DNA from 2 places in the Stenotrophomonas thermophila genome. Region 2 is predicted to be linked to the other one. Evidence: riboswitches for the same ligand, from Rfam matches in the RefSeq annotation. Region 2 holds a riboswitch; the other holds the start of a gene.
What was found. A riboswitch is a leader RNA that binds a small molecule or an ion and turns the genes downstream of it on or off. The one in region 2 is predicted to bind thiamine pyrophosphate.
Positions count from the first base shown of each region.

Region 1: linked by a shared signal. The riboswitch ahead of BN1263_RS06050 (TonB-dependent receptor) and the one ahead of thiC (phosphomethylpyrimidine synthase ThiC) in region 2 are both predicted to bind thiamine pyrophosphate.

Region 1 is NZ_CVIW01000010.1:17,119-28,142, reverse strand. Features, by position in the region: gene pnuC (nicotinamide riboside transporter PnuC) at 1-245, opposite strand, end outside; gene BN1263_RS06050 (TonB-dependent receptor) at 254-2,443, opposite strand; TPP riboswitch at 2,514-2,609, opposite strand; gene BN1263_RS06045 (phosphotransferase enzyme family protein) at 2,653-3,777, opposite strand; gene BN1263_RS06040 (glycine zipper 2TM domain-containing protein) at 3,906-4,313, opposite strand; gene BN1263_RS06035 (peptidoglycan-binding protein) at 4,560-6,551, opposite strand; gene BN1263_RS06030 (hypothetical protein) at 6,664-7,434, opposite strand; gene BN1263_RS06025 (response regulator) at 7,813-8,451, opposite strand; gene BN1263_RS06020 (ATP-binding protein) at 8,527-11,024, shown strand, end outside.
Region 2 is NZ_CVIW01000064.1:33,525-44,548, reverse strand. Features, by position in the region: gene BN1263_RS19465 (BCCT family transporter) at 491-2,068, opposite strand; TPP riboswitch at 2,289-2,389, shown strand; gene thiC (phosphomethylpyrimidine synthase ThiC) at 2,472-4,316, shown strand; gene BN1263_RS19455 (ion channel) at 4,410-5,081, shown strand; partial or broken gene BN1263_RS19450 (winged helix-turn-helix domain-containing protein) at 5,341-7,664, shown strand; gene BN1263_RS19445 (helix-turn-helix transcriptional regulator) at 7,780-8,679, shown strand; gene BN1263_RS19440 (TonB-dependent receptor) at 8,729-11,024, shown strand, end outside.

The DNA of each region.
Region 1 (11,024 bases), on a different contig from region 2:
CGCGCCAGCGGCACGATGCGGATGCTGCCCTCATCGGCGGCATGCTGCCGCCAGTTGAGCCAGCCGTAGACCAGGAAGCCACCGAAGGCGACCTGCAGCAGGGTATCCGAGTACAGCTTGGCCTCGGCGAATACCAGCCCGTACAGCGTCACCGACAGCAGGCCCACCGGCCACGCCACCAGCCGGCGCCGGGCCATCAGCCAGACGCCAAGGATGCTGCACAGTGCGGCGGTCCACTCGAGCATCACGCCGCTCACAGCGCGAACGTCACCGACAGGCGGGCCTGTCGCGGTGCGCCGGGGAACAGGTAGTAGTCACCGCCGCTGCTGCCGGTATCGCGCCAGTAGAAGCGGTTGAACACGTTGTCCACCGACAGGTTCCAGGTCACCGCACGCTCGTGCAGGCGATGCTGGAAGCGCAGACCAGCGTCGAACACCGAGTAGTCCGGTGCGCGCACGCCGCCGTCGGCACGTGCGACGTTGGCACCGGCATAACGCCAGCCGCCAGTGACATCCAGGCCCTGCACGAACGGCAGCGCATAGGCCACATGCACGCTGGCCCGCACCTTCGGCACATTCACCAGCTGATGGCCTTCATAAGCCGGCGTGCCGGTGTCGCGCGCACGCGCCTGCAGCACGCTGGCACTGGCCACGATCTGCAATGCATCGGTCAGCTGGCCGTTGGCGGTCAGCTCCAGGCCGGTGTGGGTCTGGGTGCCTTCCTCGACGAAGGTGTAGCCCACGTCGCTGTTGTCCGGCCTGGCGTACTGGTACGGCTGCGAAATGCGGAACACGGCCGCACCCAGGGTCAACGCCTCGACCGGCACGTACTTCACGCCCACTTCCAGCTGGCGCGACTGCACCGACGGCAGGAAGGTGTCGGCATTGCTGGTCCAGAACGGCGCTTCCTGGCCCAGCGAAATGCCGCGCACGTAGCTGGCATAGGCATTGAGCTGGTCGGTGGCCTTCCACACCACCGCGGTCTGCGGCAGGAAGCGCGACAAGCGGCTGTGCCGCTGCGGGGTGCCACGCTTGTCGTAGGCGCGCTCATCGAGGCGCACGAAGCGGCCACCGGCCAGCCACTGCCAGTCGTCACCGAAGCTCATCCGGTCCAGCGCGAAGAAGGCGGTCTGGCGGCTGTCCAGGCGACGTGCGGATGGGCCGGGCATCTTCGGCGACGGCTCGAACACCGGCACCGGTGCCTCGTGGATGTTGGTGGTGCCGACGTACTCGTTGACGCTCGGGCGCCTGTCCACGGTGCGGCGGAAGTAGTCGGCGCCGAGGGTCAGCTCATGGCCGACGCTGGCGGTCTCGAAACGGCCACGCAGCTCGGCACGGGCCTGCTGGTTGCGGCGGGTATCGTCCGGGCTGCGGTAGTCGTAGACGTCGTAGTCGCCGTTGGGCGCGAAGTAGTTGCCCGGCACGCTGCCATCGGCGCATTGCACGGCGTAGTAGCAGCCGTAGGCGAAGGCGACGTTGTCATCGATTACCGAGCGGCTGTGGCCGACCGAGACGCGCGACTGCCAGGCCTCGTTGAAGTCGTAGGTGTGCAGGGCGGTGATGTTGGTGCTGGCGATATCCACCGGACGCTGCCACGGCTGGTAGCCGAGCAGGTGCTCGCGGTCGACGCCGCGCGGCAGGTCGCGTGCGCCCAGCAGCTGGTAACCGGACACCGAACGCTGCGAGCTGGTCTGGTAGTTGGCATCCACTTCCAGCTTGCCGCGTTCGCCGATCAGCCAGTCGGCCGCCAGCGAGTAGAAATTGCGGCGGCCATCGGCGTGCTCGACATAGGAATTGCTGGAATCCCACGCGGCATTCAGGCGCAGGCCGAAGCGCGGGGTGATCCAGTGGCCGACATCGACGGCGACGTAGCGCGAGCCTTCCGAATCGGTGCCGAGCGTGGCGGTGCGCACTTCGGCCGGGCGCTTGCCGATGTAGTTGATGATGCCACCCGGTGCCATCACGCCTGCGGCCAGGCCGGCTTCACCCTTGAGGATCTCCACCGACTGCACGTTCTCCAGCGCCAGGCGCTGTTCGCCGGCGATGGACAGGCCGTTGAAGCGGTAGCCGGTGGCGGCGTCCAGCGCGAAGCCACGGATGGCGATGTTCTGGTAGTAACCCACCGGCGCATACGCATCACCGAGCGAGGCATCGTTGCTGGCCAGCTCGGACAGCGAACGCACCTGGCGACGGTCGAGATAGTCGCGCTCGAGCACGTTCACCGAGGCCGGCGTGTCCTTCCAGCTGCCGCCACCGAAGGCGTTCACGCGCGAGGTATCGGCTTTCGGTTTGCCGGCCTGCACGCGCACCGCTGCCAGTTCGGTCGGCGAATGCTCGGCGCCGGTGGCAGCCGCATCGGGGGACGCTTCGGCCTCGCTGGCGTGCAGCGGCAGCGCGGCGCAGAGGGCGAGGGAGAGCAGGGTGGGGTGCAGGCAGCGGTTCATTCGATTCGTCTTCGGACAACAAGGGAGACGAAGCGACGGCGCGCAGGTGCACCGGCCCATGACGGGGGTGTGGCTGCGGCTCAAAGCTCCCTACGCCGGTGCAAACCGGATCAGGTTCCAAGGGACTCTCTCAGCCTGGCAGATCCAGGCACCCCCGCTTCAGGTGACCATTTCACTACAAATGGTACGGATTTGCGAGCCGGCGCCCTTCAGGCTGCCGCGTGCAGGGCCTGCAGCAGTGCCTGTCCCGGCGCGCTGTGGAACCACGCCGGGTGCCCCAGCATGAAGGGCCGCCACGCTACATCGGCGTTGGCGGTCGAGCCGGTGACGCCTTCGAAGTACTCCACTTCGGACAGTGCGAAGTCGAAATGGACCATCGGCAGCAGGTCGGCCAGCAGGTGCACGCGTGCCGCCGACAGCGGCAGCGCCTGACGGTAGCCGTCGAGCAGCGCCAGCGCGATATCGATGCGCACTGCCTGCATGCCGCGCTCCAGTTCCAGCCACGCCACCGCGTTGCGCTCGATCGCGGTGGCGAGGTCGAACAGTGCGCTGGTAGGCGACGCCAGGCCGAAGTCCAGCACGGTACTGATCTGCCCATCGCGCCACAGCAGGTTGGACACATGCCAGTCGTTGTGGGCCCACAGCCGGGGCTCGTCGCGCAGGCGCTTGGCCAGGCCGGCATGCCACGGCAGCACGTCACGCTGCAGCTGCGCCTCCCACGGAATGCGCGCGAGATAGCGGGCCAGCGCGGGGCGCTCGTGCAGCCCTGCCTTGATGGCCGCGACCGGATCGTCGCTGCGGATCAGATCATCGCGCGCGACCAGCACATGGGTACTGCGCTGGGGCGCGTGGTAGCTGGCGGCGGCACGGTGCAGCTGTGCGAGTGCGCGTCCGGCTTCACGGGCCTGCGCGATATCGGTCAGCAGCGACCACGACACCGCGTCGCGATACAGGTCCTCACCGACGCCAACCGCATGCAGCTCGAAGGTCCATTCGCCATGCTCGACGGCGCTGTGGCCATCGGCCGCTGGCAGCACCTGCACCACCGGCAGGCCCGCTGCGGCGAGATGGGCGATGAAGCGGTGTTCTTCTTCCAGGCAGGCCGCGCTGCGCACGCTGTGGTGGTGGCGCTTGATGAACACCGCGCCGTCCCTGCCATTGACGATGGCAGCGGCCGACAGCGGCCGTGGGCTGTGCCAGCGGGGCTGGCTGTGCTCGCCCAGCTGCGGGTAGCGCTGGCGCAGCCACGCAATGTCCGCCGCGCTGATCGGTGGCCAGTCGGCAGCAACCTCGTCGTTGTTCAGGCCCTGCACGCGGTGGGAGGAAGAAGTCATGCCGCAGCCCCGGTGGGGAAAGTCACATCCAAGGCTGCGCATTCAACGCCATGCACGCGGCCAACGCAAACGGGCGGGTCATCGACCCGCCCGTCCGTGCATCAGCTGCGGTGATGCCGCCGCGCTGCTTACCAGCCGCGATGGCGGCCGCGGTCGTGGTAGTAGCGGTTGTCGTAGTAGCGCTCGCGCTGCCAGCGACGGTCGTCACCGCGGTCGTAGTAGCCGCTGCGGTAGTAGCCACGGTCGTAACGGCGATCGTAGCGGTCGTCGTAACGGCGATTGTCGTAGTAACGACGGTCGCGGCGGTCGGAGGTGGTCAGGTTGCCGATCGCGCCGCCGGCCACGGCGCCGCCCACGGTGGCGGCAGGATCACCGTTGGAGAGCAGGTTGCCGGCCACGCCACCCACCACGGCGCCGACCAGGGTGCGCTTGTCCTTCCTCGACATCGCGCTGGCATCGCTGACCACGGCCACACTGGCCACCAGCGCCAGAGCCATCGCCAGACCACGGAAGCTGAGTGCGGAAGTACTGAGCATGTTCGTTCTCCTGTGAGGTGCATGCCACGCTGGGCAGGGAGGGCGCGGGGCGCCCCGGCTGCCGTGGTGTCCACGCTGGCGTTCCAACATTGCCGGAACATTGCCTGGTCCACCGTGCGGCTTGCGCATTCATCTAGCGGCAGGCGGCATGAAGCAAGGCTGAAAGCGGCCCCGGCCGCTCAGCTGGCAGAAAGGGAAAAGGCCACGCGGACGTGGCCCTCCCTTCTCTGCCAAGGCGCTGCGGGCTTAGACGCCCATCGCCTTCTGTGCCTGCCGGGCCTGCTCCTGCTGGGCATCCTGCTGCTGGTGCAGCACGTTTGGGGCGCCCTGCACGGCACCACTGCTGAGCGCCAGGCTCTGCTCGCTGGCGGCACGGGTCTCCACCGCCACGCGGCTGGCCGCCGGGTCACCGATCGTGCCCTGCACGGCGAACAGGCGCTCACCGTTCGGGCTCGGCACCACCGTGTCGATGCGTTGCAGGCCGGCGGCATGCGCCTCCTTGGTCAGGGCCGCGGCGGCGCTTTCCAGCGCGTGGCGATCCTTGAAGGTACCTGCCGGCAGCCGCTCCAGGCCTTCGGTGGCCTGCAGGTACATCGGATTGCGTGGGTGCCGCTCGTCGTTCAGCAAGGGTCGTTCGCGTGCTTCCTTGATTGCTTCCAGCGTCTTCGGACCGACGATGCCGTCGACGACCAGGCCGTTGTCCTTCTGCAGCTGGCGCACTGCCGCGTCGGTGTTGCGGCCGAAGCGGCCATCCTCGACCAGTGGCTTGCCGTCGGCGCCGACGTAGCCCAGGTGGCCCAGCTGCTCCTGCACCTTGCGCACGCCCTCGCTGTGTGCGCCCTGCTTGTACAGTTCGGCGTGCGGCGTGGCGGCCGCCTTGTGCTCGGCGTTGGCCTTGCCCTGGGTCTGCTCGTGCGATTGGGTGCGGTTTTCCAGCAGGTCACGGGCCTTGGACAATGGATCGGACGCGAACAGCTTCCAGTGCGGGTGGTCCTTCACCTGCTTGAGGTAGTCCTCCACCGGCATGGTGTGCACGCCCTTGCTGCCGGTGGACTGGCTGATCAGCAGCTTGTCGGTGTTCGGGTCGCGCACCACCATCACGATGTGGTCGATGCCGTTCCAGTGTTCATGGCGGGTCCTGGCCGTATCCAGGCCGATGATCATGCCTTCCTTCAGCGCACCGGGCTTGAGGATCGCGTCGCGGTCAAGCAGCACGCCGGACTGGTCGAATGCCTTGCGCACGATGCCGCCGGAACCCAGGTTGCCCAGGTCGATGCGATCGGCCTTGCTGAACACCGCATGCCCGGCCTTCTGGTTGATCTCGTCCATGGTCCGGTTCTGCAGCGTGCCGACCCAGCCGGAGCAATCGATGTAACCCTGGTCCACGTTCTTTCCGGTCTTGCCCGGTACGTACAGCGCGTGGCCCGGAATGTTGATGGCGTACTTCACATCGTCGTACTTCACGCCGGCCTCGTAGGCGGCCTGCAGTTCGATGCCCGGTTTCGGCGCGGCAGCGGCTGTTGCGGTTGCCGCCAGCGTGGCAGCACCGGCCGCCACGGCTGCGCTGGCCTGTGCAGGCGCGGCCGGGGCCTGGCCCTGGCCCTGCGCCACCGCCTGCGGTTCGATGTTCTTTTCCGGGATGCTGATCGCTGCGTACTTGTGGATGTAGTAGCTGGAGAAGGCCCGTGCCAGGTCGCCATCGTTCATGCCGCGCATTTCGGCCAGGCTGTGGCCGGTCAGCGCCTTCGCGTCCGACCCGATCTGGTTCAGCACGTTGCGGCGCATGTTGATCTCGTCGCCGTGGCTGTTGCGGACCACGCCGAAGGTGCCGGTGGCAATGGCGGTCTGCACCGAGCCATAGCCGGCACTGCCCTGCTGGTGGGCCAGGTACAGGTCCAGCCCGGTCGGCGTACTGCCGCCGGACAGGTACGGGTGGCCGGTGCGCTCGTTGCGGCGTGCCATCGAGTCCAGGTTGTCCTGGTACATCTGCGCGGCCGCTTCGGTGTTGCGGGTGGGGTCGAACTCGTGGCCGGTCAGGTGGTACTGGCGTGCGGACCCGGGCACGAACTGGAACAGGCCCTTGGCGCCGGATGACGCGTTGTGGGCGCGCTCGTTGAACGTGCCACCGGTCTCGATGTACGCGAAGCGCATGAAGTCGTCGACCGGAATGCTCTTCTGCCTGGCGACCTGCTCGACGATGTCCAGGACTTCCTTTCTGCTGTAGTCATGCTGTGCCATGACGTTTTTCCTCGGGGTTGATGGAGCGGCGCATGCCGCGAATCGCCAACCGGACTCATCCGTGAGTCAAGAACATGTCGGTCAACAGGGAACCCGCGCGTGGCGGGTGCTTTCAGCGCGCGAGGTACTGCTGGGTCGCGCTGTCGAAGGTGTAGTGCACGGTGTCGCCGGCACCCAGGGTGCGGGTCCTGCCGGGGCCTTCGAGGGTGGTGCCCTTGAAGGTCACGGTCAGTCGCGGCAGGCCGTTGCCGTTGGCAGCGAAGGCCAGTTCGCCGTCGCTGCCGGTGCAGGGCATCACGTTGCCTTCGTCGCAGGCGGCGCTGTTGTCTTCGCCTGTGCGCACCGTACCGACATAGCGCCAGACCTTGCTGTCCACGTCGTCTTCGCTGCGCCTGGGGTTGAACAGCAGCAGTGCATAGCCGGTGCTGCTGATGCCGCGGTCGAAGCTGCTGGTCGGCACCGCCAGCAGCAGGCGGCCGTCGACGGTGCGATGTTCAAGCGGCTTGCGCCGGGTATCGACGTCGTCGGCCTTGTCGTACGCGCCCAGTGCGCCGATGGTCCATTCCTGGCCACGGAACTTCCACGGCTTCTTCGCGTCGGTGCCGGCCAGCACGAAGGTGGCCTCGGCGAGGTTGGCGCGGTCGTCCGGACCGGCCTGCGTCTGCTCGCCAGGCTTGCCGTAGTGCTCGCGGGTATCCCAGGAGAAACCCGTGTAATACGTGGTGCCGTCGAGGGTGAAGGTATGGCCGAACCAGAAGGTCGCCACGCTGCCGTTCTGGACCTCATAGGAGGTCGCGCCATCGCCATCCACTTGATAGGTGAAATACATCACGGTCGGCGCGTCGGGCGGGGCAACGGCGGTGTCGGGAGAGGTGTTCTGCATCGTGGCAACATCCTGTCGGGGCGCATTGGCAGCCTGCGCAGGGGCGCCGGGCTGGGAGGACGAGGGGACCGGATCGGCGGCGCTGCAGGCGGCAGCGGAAAGAGAGACGAGCAGGCACGCCGCGAATGCGCGCAGAGGCCGCAACGGCAGGGTCCAGCGTAGCTTGGGGGGATGTTGCATGCGCCTCTCCATGGTCAGCGTTGCCGGGCCAGACGGCCGGCAGGGAACCGCGCCACGTCCACCAGGGACGGGAGCGAGGACATGAGCCGGTCGATTCCTTCGACCTCGCATTGGGAACTCATGCCCCACCATCTTGGCACAGATCGGCGGCCCGTCAAAGAGGGCAGTGCCAGATGCCCTTCTTGTGCGATCTGGCTCTCAGATCTTGCCGTCGCGCAGGTAATCGAACAGCTCGGCGTCGCCCTTCAGGCCCAGTTTGAGCATGGCATCACCTTTCTGCCGGCTGATGGTGCTGACGCTCTTGTGCAGCTGAAGCGAGATTTCCTTCACGGTCATGCCGGTGCCGAGCAGCCGCAGCACCTCCACCTCGCGTGGCGACAGCGGCTTGCCGTCACCCTCGCGCATGCGCCAGCTGCCGGCAGCCTCGACCCGCTCGCGCAGGCTGCGGCTGATGTAGGGCTGGCCGCGGTAGACCGACTGGATGGCCTGCGGCAGCTCGTCCATCGACGAACTCTTGTCGACCAGGCCGAGCACGCCGCTGTCGAGCACCATGCGCAGGATCGCCAGATTGCTGGAGACGCTGAGCATCAGCACCGGCAGGTCTGGATGACGGCGGCGGATCATGCCGATCATGGCGAAGCCGTCGGCCTGCGGGCTGCCCGGCATGGAGTAGTCGGTCACCAGCAGGTCGCAGGGCTGGCTGCCGAGCAGGGCCATCAGCGCCTGCGCGCTGTCGGCTTCGCCGACCACGCGGCCCACCCCGCTCGATTCGATGACGGCGCGGGTACCGATACGGACCACCGGGTGGTCGTCTGCGATGATGATGCGCAAGCTCATGCTCTAGTATGGCCACCGGGCTGGCTGGGCCGCGACCATCGCGGTCCCTGGCAGGATTCTAGGAGATCGACGCCGATGCGTAGCTGGGCTGTTCGCGGGCTGGTCCTGCTGCTGGTCGTACTGGCGCTGCCGGCAGCGTTGGCGCAGGCGGTGCCCGGGCCGTTGCCGCTCAGCCCCCTGCAGCGCGAGTACCTGGCCGCCCATCCGAGCATCGTCGTGGGTCAGTATGACAGTGGCTGGCCACCGTTCGAGTCCCTCCGTGATGGCCAACAGGTTGGCCTGGGTCCGGATTATCTGTCGCTTCTTGCCCGTCAGTTGGGCGTGAAGGTGGAGGCAAGGCGCTACTCCGACTGGACATCCGTGCTGGATGCGGCATGTCGTGGCGAGATTGATGTGGTGATGAACGTCGGGCTCAGTGCCGACCGCACCCGCTGCATGGTCTACACCGCCGCCTATGGCGAGGCCCCGCTGGCCCTGGTGGGGCGCCCGGATGACCTGCGTGCCTCCGACAATCCCGATCTGGACGGACTGCGGGTGGTGATCGAGCAGGACTTCCTGACCGGGCCCCAGGTGCGCGCCCGCTTTCCGCATGCGCGCCAGCTTGTCGCAAACAACTCGTTGGCGGCCTTGGAGATGGTCAGAGACGACAAGGCCGACGTTTACATCGGCAATGCCTATGTGGCCACCGAACTGATCGCCCGCGAGGACCTGCAGGGCGTCGTGCTGCTGCGCCCCAGCGATCTCCCGCCGGAGCGACTGCACTTCGGCATTCCCAACGGCAAGCAGCCACTGGCCGAAGCGCTGGACCTGGCGCTGGCCGCGACCAGCCAGGCCCAGCGCGATGCGCTGGCGCAGCGCTGGCTGCCACCTCCGCGGTGGTCGGCATCGGCACAGCTGGCGCTGAGCCAGGCCGAGAAGCGGGTACTGGAGCAACCGTTGAGGATTGGCTTCGCGCCGAACGCGGCGCCACTGTCGTTCGCCGACCAGGATGGCAACCCCAGCGGCCTGGCCAGCGAATACCTGCGCCGCCTGCTGCAGGCCGGCGCCAACCTGCAGGTGGAAAACAGCCATGACTGGTACGAAGTGCGCGAGAAGGCGCGCCGCGGCGAGCTGCAGGCGGTAATGGGCATTCCGGCCGATTCGCGCTACCTGGGCCCGGACTGGGTGTTCAGCCAGCCCTTCATCAGCGTGCCGAACGTGATCGTCAGCCGGCGCGACAGCCCGGCGCTGCTGGGCCTGTCAGACCTGCAGGGCAAGCGGGTGCTGCTGTCCGATCCGGAGCGCGTGCGTGGTTATGTGCTGCAGCAGGCACCGCAGGCCCGGATCATCGCAGCGCGCAGCGCGGAACAGGCCCTGCAGCGCCTGATCAATGGCGACGCCGACGCCTATATAGGCAATCTGGCCGTGGTGGACCACCTGCTGCGCAACCGCTTCCCGGGGCGCCTGCAGGTGGCCGCACCGGCCGGCTTCAACGATCAGCTGGTGCTGGCTGTCGAGCGTCGCCATGCCGCCCTGGCCACCACCTTCGACCGCCTGCTGCTGCAGATGACCCCACGCAAGCGCGAAGCCCTGCGCGGCGACTGGCTGGCCGTCGAATACCGCAACGGCCTCGAGTGGACCCGCGTGGCGCGCTGGGGCGTGCCGCTGCTGCTGGTGCTGCTTACCGCGCTGCTGGTGCACGCCATCGGGCATTGGCGGCTGCGCCGTGAGGTAGCCGGGCGTCGCCATCTGGAACAGCGCCTGGCCGAAGTCACCGACAACCTGCCCGCCGTGGTCTATCAGGCACGCCGTGCGGCTGACGGAACCCTCAGTTTCCCGTTCATTGCCGGTGACCTGCAGGCGTTGTTCGGGATCAGCCGGCAGCAGGCCGAACAGGATGCAACCTGCCTGCTGGAGCGCATCGAGGAAGATGACCGCGAGCACATCCTGCATGCGGTCGAGCAGGCGGCGCGGCAGTTCGCGCCGCTCATTCTTGAGTTCCGGCTGCGTCCTGAAGGCACCGGCGCGCGCTGGGTGCGCAGCCAGGCCCATCCCTATGCTGCGGAAGCGGGCGCGGTGATCTGGAGTGGTTACTGGGTGGACGTCAGCGAGGCGCGTGCGCAGGCCGAGGCCCTGACTGCGGCCAAGGCAGAGGCCGAACAGGCCGCGGAGGCGAAGTCGCGTTTCCTGGCAACCATGAGCCATGAGATCCGCACGCCGATGAGCGGCGTGCTGGGCATGCTTGAGGTGCTGGCCCATTCGCCGCTGGATGCCGAGCAGCAGCGCATTCTCAACGTGATCGAGGATTCCGCGCAGATGCTGCGGCAGATCCTCGACGATATTCTCGATTACTCGCGGCTGGAGGCCGGCGCACTGCGCCTGGAACCGGTGCCGCAGCCGCTGCGGCCCTTGCTGGAGAGCGTGTGCCGGTTGCTGTCGGCGCAGGCCAGTGCACGTGGGCTGGACCTGCACGTGCAGATCGACCCACAGCTGGCAGCGGCGCACGAAGTGGATGGCGTGCGCCTGCGCCAGATCGTGTTCAACCTGCTCAGCAACGCCATCAAGTTCACCGTGCGCGGCGAAGTGCGGTTGCA
Region 2 (11,024 bases):
GCTTGCTCGTGTGCGCAGTCCTGCGTACACGGCAAGACCGGGGTTGGGCGTCCTGCCCAACCCGCCCGAGGCATGCCTCGGGCCCATGCGGCTCACGCCCCCAGCCAACCCACCCGCCCGGCCACGGACAGTTTCCTGTGGCCGCCACCGCAGGAAGAGAAAGAAGAAGATCAAGAGCAAAGGCAACAGCAACAGCAACAGCAACAGCCGCGCGCTGCGGGTCCGACCCCTTCTTGTTTTCCGACACACCTGATCCACGCATGGCGTGGATCTACTGCCGTCACCGGGAAATTGTCGGAGGCGGGGAGGGGGCAGATGGCGGGACCGTCCACGGCATGGATGCCGTGGACGAGCCTACAAGGACGTACTTGCGGCGTGTCCCGCCATCTGCCCCCTCCCCGCCAAACCAGCAGAAATCCGGAGCCGCTTTTGAAGTTGCTGTTGCCGTTGCTTGAGAAAAGCGGTACAGCCGCAAGCTGCAAAACCTCCCTCAATCCTGATCGTGCGCGCGCGCCGCCTCCGCCTGGGTTTCCTCCTGCGCCGCCATCTCGCGTGCAATCCACGCGTCGATCATGTGCCGCTGGCGCTGCGCCTGCCGCCGCTCGCGCGTGTACTCCTGGTCCAGCACCCGGTACAGCGACACCATCACCAGCACCATCAGCAGCGCGAATGGCAATGCCGCGATCGTGATCATGCCCTGCAGCGCGTCCAGGCCTCCGGCCAGCAGCAACGCCGCTGCGATCAGTGCCACCGCAATGCCCCAGGCCAGCTTGCGCTTCAACGGTGGGTCGCCAGCCTCGTCGGTGGACATGCTGGCCAGCACCAGGACCGCCGAATCGGCCGAGGTCACGAAGAAGATCATCAGCAGCACCAGCGCGATGCACGACAGCAACAACGGTAGCGGCATGCTGTCGAACAGCGTGAACAACACCGTCTCGTAGCCATTGCCAAGCGCCTGCACCAGATCGGCATGGCCGAAGATCTGTGCCCACAACGCAGTGCCGCCGAACACCGCGAACCAGAAGAAGCCCAGCAGCGTCGGTGCGAGCACGACGCCGATCACGAACTCGCGCACGCTGCGGCCGCGCGAGATGCGCGCGATGAACGATCCCACGAACGGTGCCCACGAGATCCACCAGGCCCAGTAGAAGATCGTCCAGTCCGCCACCCAGGTGCTGCCGGAGAACGGTGACATGCGCAGGCTCATCGTCACCAGCTGGTTGAGGTAGGAGCCCAGCGTGGTGGTGAACGTATCGAAGATGAAGCCGGTCGGCCCCAGCACCAGCAGGATGGCCGCCAGCAGGGCAGCCAACGCCAGGTTGAAGTTGGACAGCCACTTCACACCTCGCTCCACGCCACTGGCGGTGGAGGCCATGTACAGCACGAAGGCGACGGCAATGATGGTCATCTGCACGGCGACGGTAGCCTGCACGCTGAAGACGCGTTCGATACCGGCAGCAATCTGGATGGTGCCGAAGCCGAGCGTGGTGGCGACACCGATCGCGGTGGCAACTACGGCGGCGATGTTGACCACCCGACCGATCCAGCCGCGATGGTGGCGGCCGATGATCGGCTGCAGCATGTCGCTGACCAGGCCGCGTCCGTTGCGGTTGAACTGGAACCAGGCCATCGCCAGGCCGATCAGTGCGTAGATCGCCCACGGGTGCAGGCCCCAGTGGAAGAACGCATAGCGCATCGATGCGCGCGCCGCATCCAGGCTTTGCGGCGCCAGGCCTTCCGGCGGCTTGCTGAAATGCGAGATGGGCTCGGCCGCACCCCAGAACACCAGGCCGATGCCCATGCCGGCGGCGAACAGCATCGACATCCAGCTGGCACGCGAGAACTCGGGTTCGGCGTCCTCGCCGCCGATGCGCAGATTGCCGAAGCGGCCGAACGCCAGGTACATCAGGAACACCAGCGCCAGGAACACCACCAGCAGGTACAGCCAGCCGACACTGCGGATGACTTCCGCCAGCATCGACTGGACCACGGTGTTGAAGGGGCCGGGGGCGATACCGGCGAGCAGCACCAGCAGCAGAACCAGTGCGATGGAAACGCGAAACACCATGAAGGAGCTTCTCCGATCAAGGGGGATTGAGGGGAGCGAGCAGAGCTTGCGGCGAAGGGCCGGCGGCATGCAGCACGGACCGGGCAGGGGCCGCGAAGGCGGCGGGGAACGCATCGATCTCAGCAACGCGATGGCGTGCACGTTACTGAACGCGACGTCATGGTTCCGTTAACGAATGGCGATCTGGTCCCGGAGGCGGGCGGTCTATGCTCTAATGCGCACCAAGAAGCGGGGGTACCGGGCCATGTGGCCAAGGTTGAGACAGTCCCTTGGAACCTGATCCGGCTCATACCGGCGTAGGGAAGCTTTGCAATGCAGCCGTGCCCGGACTCCGCCCAAGGACCGTCCGTGCGCGGGTGCCGTGCGCCGCCGCTTCGTCCCTGACCTTCCTGGACGATGCCCGATGAACGCACAGCTCTCCGCCCTGCAGCAACAGGCCCAGCAACTCTCCGGATCCGTGACCCGGCCCATTCCCGGCTCGCGCAAGATCCACGTGCCCGGTTCACGCCCGGATCTGCAGGTGCCGATGCGCGAGATCGCGCTGACCCGTACGCCGACGCTGTTCGGCGGCGAAGAGAATGCGCCGGTGACCGTTTACGACACGTCGGGCCCGTACACCGACCCGGAGGTGCGCATCGATCTGTCCGCCGGTTTGCCGGCACTGCGTCGCGGCTGGGTGGAAGAGCGCGGTGATACCGAGCAGCTTGAAGCACTGAGTTCTTCGTTCGGCCGCGATCGCGAGCATGACCCGAAGCTTGACGCGGTGCGTTTCCCCGCGCGCAGCCTGCCACGCCGTGCACGTGCCGGTGCCAACGTCACCCAGATGCATTACGCGCGCCGCGGCATCATCACGCCGGAAATGGAGTTCGTCGCCATCCGCGAGAACCAGCGGCTCGACGCGGTCCGCGATGCCGGCCTGCTGCAGCAGCACCCGGGCGAGTCGTTCGGTGCTTCAATCCAGAAGGTGATCACACCCGAATTCGTGCGCGACGAGATCGCACGCGGCCGCGCGGTGCTGCCCAACAACATCAACCATCCGGAAAGCGAGCCGATGATCATCGGCCGCAATTTCCTGACCAAGATCAACGCCAACATCGGCAACAGCGCGGTGTCTTCCGGCATCGCCGAGGAAGTGGAGAAGCTGGTGTGGGCGATCCGCTGGGGCGGTGACACGGTGATGGACCTGTCCACCGGCAAGCACATCCACGAAACCCGCGAGTGGATCATCCGCAATTCGCCGGTGGCGATCGGTACCGTGCCGATCTACCAGGCGCTGGAGAAGGTTGACGGCCGTGCCGAGGCGCTTACCTGGGAGATCTTCCGCGACACGCTGATCGAGCAGGCCGAGCAGGGCGTGGACTACTTCACCATCCACGCAGGCGTCCTGTTGCGCTACGTGCCGCTCACTGCCAGGCGTGTTACCGGCATCGTCAGCCGCGGTGGCTCGATCATGGCCAAGTGGTGCCTGGCGCACCACAAGGAGAATTTTCTCTACACGCACTTCGAAGACATCTGCGAGATCATGAAGGCGTACGACGTGACCTTCTCGCTGGGTGACGGCCTGCGCCCGGGCTGCATCGCCGATGCCAACGACGCCGCGCAGTACGGTGAGCTGGAAACACTGGGCGAGCTGACGAAGATCGCCTGGAAACACGATGTGCAGACCATGATCGAAGGCCCCGGCCACGTGCCGATGCAGCTGATCAAGGAAAACATGGACAAGCAGCTGCGCGAGTGTGGCGAAGCACCGTTCTATACGCTGGGCCCGCTGACCACTGACATCGCGCCGGGCTACGACCACATCACCAGCGCGGTCGGTGCGGCGATGATCGGCTGGTTCGGCACGGCGATGCTCTGCTACGTGACGCCGAAGGAGCACCTTGGCCTGCCCAACCGCCAGGATGTGCGCGACGGCATCATGGCCTATCGCATTGCCGCGCACGCAGCCGACCTGGCCAAGGGGCATCCGGGCGCGCAGGTGCGCGACAACGCGCTGAGCAAGGCGCGTTTCGAGTTCCGCTGGGAAGACCAGTTCCACCTCGGCCTGGATCCGGAGAAGGCCAAGGAGTTCCATGACGAGACGCTGCCGAAGGATGCGCACAAGCTGGCCCACTTCTGCTCGATGTGCGGCCCGCACTTCTGTTCGATGAAGATCACCCAGGATGTGCGTGACTACGCCGAAGCCGGCATGAAGGAGAAGTCGGCGGAGTTCCGCGCGGCCGGTGCCGAGGTCTATCGCCAGGGGTGATGCGGAAGCGGGGGTGCCGGCCAGCGGCCGGCACTACCGCTCATCACGCCGCTCCCGGCTATCCTCCGCCCATCTCCCTGGGGAAAGGACGCCATGCCTGTTGCCATCACCACCCGTTGGCTGGCCATTGCCCGCCGTCATCCTTCGGCCTGGCTGTTGGGCGCCCAGCTGATCGCGGTGCTGCTGTACCCCGCGCTGGATGACACCGCTGCGGGCCGCGCGGCGCTGGGCATGTTCGGCATGGCGGTACTGGGCCTGGCGTTGTGGGTGGTGCAACGCAGCCCGCTGGGCACCTGGCTGGCACTGCTGCTGGCCATTCCCTCGGTGGTGTTCTCGCTGGCCGGTGCACTGCTGGACCGCACTGCGCTGCTGACCACCGCGCAACTGCTGGAGAGCCTGCTGTACTTCTATACGGCCGGTGCGCTCATTGCCTACATGCTCCAGGACCATAAAGTCACCCGCGATGAACTGTTCGCCGCAGGCGCCACATTCACGCTGCTGGCCTGGGCCTTCGCATTTGCTTTTGCCGTGTGCCAACAATGGTATCCGGGCAGTTTCCAGGGCTCCGGCGGCGGTGCACAGCGCACCTGGATGGAACTGCTTTATCTGAGCTTCAGTTTGCTCTCGGGTGTTGGCTTGAGCGACGTAGTACCCCTGCATCCGCAGGCGCGTGCCCTGGTCATGCTGGAGCAGTTTTCAGGCGTGATGTACGTGGCTTTGGTGGTTTCGCGACTGGTCGGATTGACCATGCTGCGGCGCGTGTGAAAATGAACGCCAGATAAAAATTTCGCGCCCCGCAGGGCGCGAATGGTGCAGCAAATTATGTGAATGCGTCGGCGAGAGAGAGCCTGGATGTCGACCACGCGATAGGCGAGGTAACCCGCATAGGCTAGTATTCGCCCGCTTCATTGTTTTTGCGGTATGCGCCGATGCTGTGTGCGGAATCTGGCTTTTTGTTGTCCCCGGTTGGGGGCGGTATTGCTGGTGAAACCTGCCCAGGCCCGTCCCTACTGTATCCCGGAAAATGAACAGCAGCGAAATCCAGCCGCCCGAGGCTGACCGTATCCAGGTTGGCGAATGCGTCGTCACTTTGTCCTCGCGAGAGGTCGAAGTTGAAGGTGCGCGTCGTCCGCGCCGGCTGACGCCGAAAGCGCTGGGTGTGCTGCGCGTTCTGCTGCGGCAGCCCGGCCGGGTGGTCACCCGCGAGGAGCTGTTTGCCGAAGTGTGGCCCGACACGCTGCCCACCAATGACGTGCTGACCCAGGCCGTCACGCAGCTGCGCAAGGCATTCGCCAACGACGACGACAACGGCCAGACCTATATCGAGACCATCGCCAAGAGCGGTTATCGGCTGCTGGTGCCGGTGCAGGTGCTGGAGGCGCCTGAGGCTGCCGTGGACAGCGGCGAGCTGGCCGATCTTCCGTTGCCGCCCGCGGACGCCGGTGGCAGGGCCGCGGTCGGTACGGTGCCGGTGCCGGGGCTTCGCCGGGCGTGGCGACGGGTCCGGCGCCAGGTACTGTTGGCAATCGGCATATTGATGCTTGGCACGGTGATCGTGCTGACGATGCTGCTGTTGCGGCAGGCGCCGGAAGCCAGTTCACCGGTTGATGCGGCCGTGGAGAACGGCGTTCGCGTGATCGGCAGCCCGCAGCGGCCTTACCGGCTGATCACCGCGACCAGTGGTTTTGAGACGTATCCAACACTTTCGCCCGACGGTTCCCAGGTGGCCTACGAAGGGGCCAACGACGACGGGGGGGCGGCGGTGCGATCAAGGTGCAGACCTCGGGCAATGCGCCCGCGCGCCAGTTGCTGACGCCTCCGGCCGGTGCCAACGACCGTTTCCCGAGCTGGTCGCCGGATGGGCGCGAGATCGCGTTTGCACGGTTCAGCGCCGGAGGCGGCTGCCAGGTGCTGATCGCCAGTGCCACAGGTGGTGCCGTGCGCCAGGCAACCCGCTGCGACGGCACCGAGCTGCTCAGTTTTGACTGGACCCCGGATGGCCGGGGGCTGGTGTTCGGCAGCATGGTCGGACGCTATGCGCATCGCGGCATCCGCGTGCTGGATCTGGCCAGTGGCCAATGGCGTGAGCTGGATTACCGCGTCGATGCCGATGATTTCGACTATGCGCCGCGCTACTCGCCAGACGGTAAGTGGCTGGTGTTCGTGCGCAATCCGCAGATGGGTGATCTGTGGCGGATGCCCGCCGGCGGCGGTACCCCCGAGCAGCTGACCAATGAAGCGGCCGAGCAGCGAGGCTGGGCCTGGCTGGGGGATGGGCGCACCATCGTGTTCGGCCGTCGCGTGGACAGTGAAGTACGCCTGTACTACCTCGACGTCGAGCGCCGCACGCTGCGCGACGCTGGCCTGGATGATGCGCAGTGGCCTGCGGTATCCCGGCATGGCAACGTGCTGGCGTTTGTCCACCGGCGGGCGCAGTTCGGTGTGTTCAAGGTTCCGATCGAGGGAGGACGTGCGGAACGACTGTTCGCGTCCAGTGGCCGTGATGGTCAGCCGATGGCCGCGCCCGATGGCCGCCAGCTGGCCTTCACCTCCGATCGCTCCGGCAGTTTCGCCTTGTGGTGGGCTGACATGCAGCGGCCGGACTCGCTGCGGCTGATCGAAGGCCTGCGGCCGGAGGCCCGGCAGGCACCGGACTGGGCCGCCGACAGCCGGCACCTGCTGGTGGTTGGCCGCGATGACCATGGACGTACCGTGGTCTACGAAATCTCGCCGCGTGATGAGCGGCTGCAGCCACTGCCGGTGCCCGCCGAACAACCGCTGCAGGCGCTTTACGGGGCCGGCGATGACCAGCTGCTGGTGGTGGAGCGGGATGCCGACCAGCGCACGCGCTTGAGCCTGTTCGACCGCAGCTCTCACCCCTGGCGCCGGCTGGCCAGCATTGATGGGGTGTCGCAGGCACGTTTTGATCGCGCCAGCGGACGGGTGCTGTTCACGCGCCTCGCCGCTGGTGGGCTGTGGTCGGTCGATCCGGCACTGTCACCGGCCAGTGTGCGGCAGATCACTGAAGACCTGCCGAGTCGGTGGCGCTATCGCACCTGGACCGTCGTGGGGAACGGTGGCATCGGTTACCTCGGCACGTCCACGCAGTGCGGCACGACCCTGGTCCTGATCCAGGACGGTACCGAAGTGCCGGAACGCTGCCTTGATCCGCAGCGGCTCAGCGCGGGCAATGGACTCAGTGCCAGCGCCAACGGGCGCGATCTCTACGTGGCGCTGGCGGTCAGTGACGGCGCTGACATCGGCATCATGCGGCTGCCCGAGAAAGCCCCGGCGCTGTTCCCTGCCTTCTCCAGAATGTTGATTTTGAACAAGAATTTCTCTTCGTAATTTTTTCGTGTGGTTCTCGCCACGAATTCGTGGCGATCTCGGCAGTCTTTCCTGACGAGGTCCCACCAGATTGGGCAAAACGGAGGCCTGTACTAGGCAAATCCGTGGTGCCCCCATGCGTCAACTCTCGCTGGCCGATCGCGGCCAAACCATCTCCCTCGACAAGGCCCTGGACGACGTCGCGCCGACCTGCCTGGGCGTTGCCCGGCTGGGCAGTCTGCAGACCGCAGGCAGCAGCTTCACTGTGTGGATGCAGGTGCGCGGCAGTTCCTGGGTGGAAGCCAAGGAAGGACGCTTCCGTTTGCGCCAGGGCGAGTGGATCGCCTTCGAGAAGGAATCGCGGCCGCTGGTGCAGGCGGGTCGCAACGGTTTGTGCCTGGGCCTGAACCTCACCGTCGAAGCGCTGCGCGTGCTGGCCGAGATGGCCGACTGTGGCCTGTATGCCGGGCGTGGCCGCATGAACCGCGGCGATGCACGTGTTGCGCTGCGCCTGTGGCGCGATGCGCTGGCCAGTGGCCAGCCGGCGGAGGCATTGCGCCCGCTGCTGCTGCATCTGGCGGGCCTGCAGCGCGGGCTGGCCGACAACGTGCAGCGTTGCCCGGGTCGCTCGCGCAGCCGCAAGCGCCAGGTGTTTGGCCGCATGCAGCGCGCCCGCCTGTACCTGGAAGGCAACAGCCACCGCGTGGTGCGCATCGGTGAACTGGCTGAACTGACCAACTTCTCCAGCTGGTATCTCTCCAAGACCTTCCAGAGCCTCTACGAGGAAAGTCCGCAGTCGCTTTCGGCACGGTTGCGCCTGGAACGGGCGGCCGATCTGCTGCGCGATACCGACATGATGGTGGGCGAAGTTGCCGCCGCCAGCGGTTTCGACAACTGCTGCAGCTTCGCCAGGGCCTTCCGCGCCCGTTACGGGCAGTCGGCTTCGCGCTTCCGTGAGAACGGCGGGCTGCTGCCGCCACATTCTGCAAACTCTCCGGTTGGGTCGCGCAAATGCAGCGTCGCAACGCAATCGTAACGTGCTGGGGCGTTTTAACACGCTACTAACACGTACCTTGGAGAGATTGATGAACGTTCGTATTCCTGCAGTGCGGCTCGGCTTGTTGCCGGCCGGCATTGCGCTTGCCTTGGCACCGTCCTTCGCTTCGGCGCAGGACGCAGCTGCCAGCGGCACGACCGACCTGGACCGCATTTCGGTTACCGGTTCGCGCATCCGCCAGGCGAGCATGGAAACCGCGCAGCCGGTGATCGCGCTGCAGCGCGCCGACATTGAAAAGCAGGGCTTCACCAGCGTCGGCGACATCGTGCAGAACCTGTCGGCAACCGGTTCGCCGGCGATCAGCCGCGCCGATGCCCTGAGCTCGGGCGAAGAAGTCGGCGGCCAGTACGTTGATCTGCGCGGCCTGGGCCCGGAGCGCACCCTGGTGCTGCTGGACGGCAAGCGCATGGGCGTCAGCACCGGTGGCTACACCGACCTGGCCTCGATCCCGACCTCGGTGGTCGAGCGCATTGAAGTGCTCACCGACGGCGCATCGGCCATCTACGGCTCCGACGCCATCGCTGGCGTGATCAACATCATCACCCGCAAGAACTTCGACGGTCTGGAAGCCAGCGTCTACGGCGGCCAGTACAGCAAGGGCGACGGCGAAAAGCAGGTCTACAACTTCGTCTACGGCCAGACCGGTGAGCGTGGTTCGATCACCTTCGGCGCCGAGTACAGCAAGGAAGATCCGGTCTGGGCGAAGGATCGTGCCTTCAGCCGCTACCCGAACGGCCAGTTCCACCCGAACCCGACCGACGCAGACGCCAACGGCTGGTCGCCGGCATCCAACCACGGCGTGCTGATCGACAGCAATGACAACTGGTACACCCGCGCCAACAATGGCTCGGGCAACACCATGGCCGATTTCCGCGAGTTCGGCACGGCGGACTACACCAATGCCAGCCAGGAAATGTGGCTGCAGAACAAGCTGACCCGTCGTTCGGTGTTCGCCAACGGCAACTACGACTTCACCGACAACATCCGCGGCACCGCGAACGTGCTGTACACCAAGCGTACGGCCACCCAGCAGATTGCCGGCTACCCGTACCAGTCCGAGGTCTATGAGACCCCGCTGTCGGCCAACAGCATCTATAACCCGCTGGGCACGGATGCGAATTTCATCCGTCGCACATCCGAAGTGCCGCGCCAGACCGAGTCCGAGCAGGAGACCTTCCGCTTCTCGGCCGGCCTGGAAGGTTCGTTCGAGTTCGGCGACAAGTTCTGGGATTGGGACGTGGGCTACGTCTACAACCAGAACAAGGGTGTGAAGACCGGCACCGGCAACCTGTTCATCCCGAACGTGCAGAATGCGGTCGGTCCGTCCTTCATGGACGGCGACGTTGCCCGTTGCGGCACCCCGGGCCATGTCATCGCTGGCTGCACCCCGTGGAACCCGCTGGCACCGTACGGCTCGACCGGCAACGGCTCGCTGGCCGATCCGGCCCTGCAGGCTTACCTGTACCTGCCGAGCCACGATACCTATACCAACACCACCAAGGCGTACAGCGCCAACATCGGAGGTTCGCTGTTCTCGCTGCCGGCCGGTGAGCTGGCCATCGCGGCGGGCTACGAGCACCGCGAAGAAAGCGGCGAGTACAACCCGGATGCGCTGCTGCAGTCTGGCCTGAGCACCGACCTGGCCGGCAAGCCGACCAAGGGCAGCTACAAGCTCGACGAGTTCTACGTCGAACTGAACGTGCCGGTGCTGGCCGACATGCCGTTCGCCAAGGAGCTGTCGCTCGACATGGCCGGCCGCTACTCGGACTACAACACCTTCGGCGATACCATCAACAGCAAGTTCGGCCTGAAGTGGAAGCCGATCGACGACCTGTTGGTGCGTGCAACCTACTCGACCGGCTTCCGCGCCCCAAGCATCGCCGACATGTACGGCGGTACCTCGCAGACCTTTGATGCCTACACCGATCCGTGTGACAGCAGCTTCGGCTCGGCCGCACGCAACCCCTCGGTGGCGGCAGCCTGCCAGGCGCGTGGCGTTCCGGCCAACTTCCGCCAGATCACTTCCGGCGGTGCACAGTCGACCGGCCCGGGCACCCAGTCCTACAGCGCCTTCGAGTCGGGTTCCAACCCGGAACTGAAGCCGGAAACCTCCAAGACCTGGACCGCCGGCCTGGTGTACAGCCCGAACTTCGTGCAGGGCCTGGACGTCAGCCTCGACTGGTGGAAGATCCGCATCGACAACGTGATCGCCGCCGAGTCGGTAACCTCGATCCTCAACCAGTGCTATGTGCTGGGCGTGGCGTCGGCGTGTGAGCGTTTCGACCGCGGCACCGAAGGCCGTACCGCCAACCAGGTGGTCGACG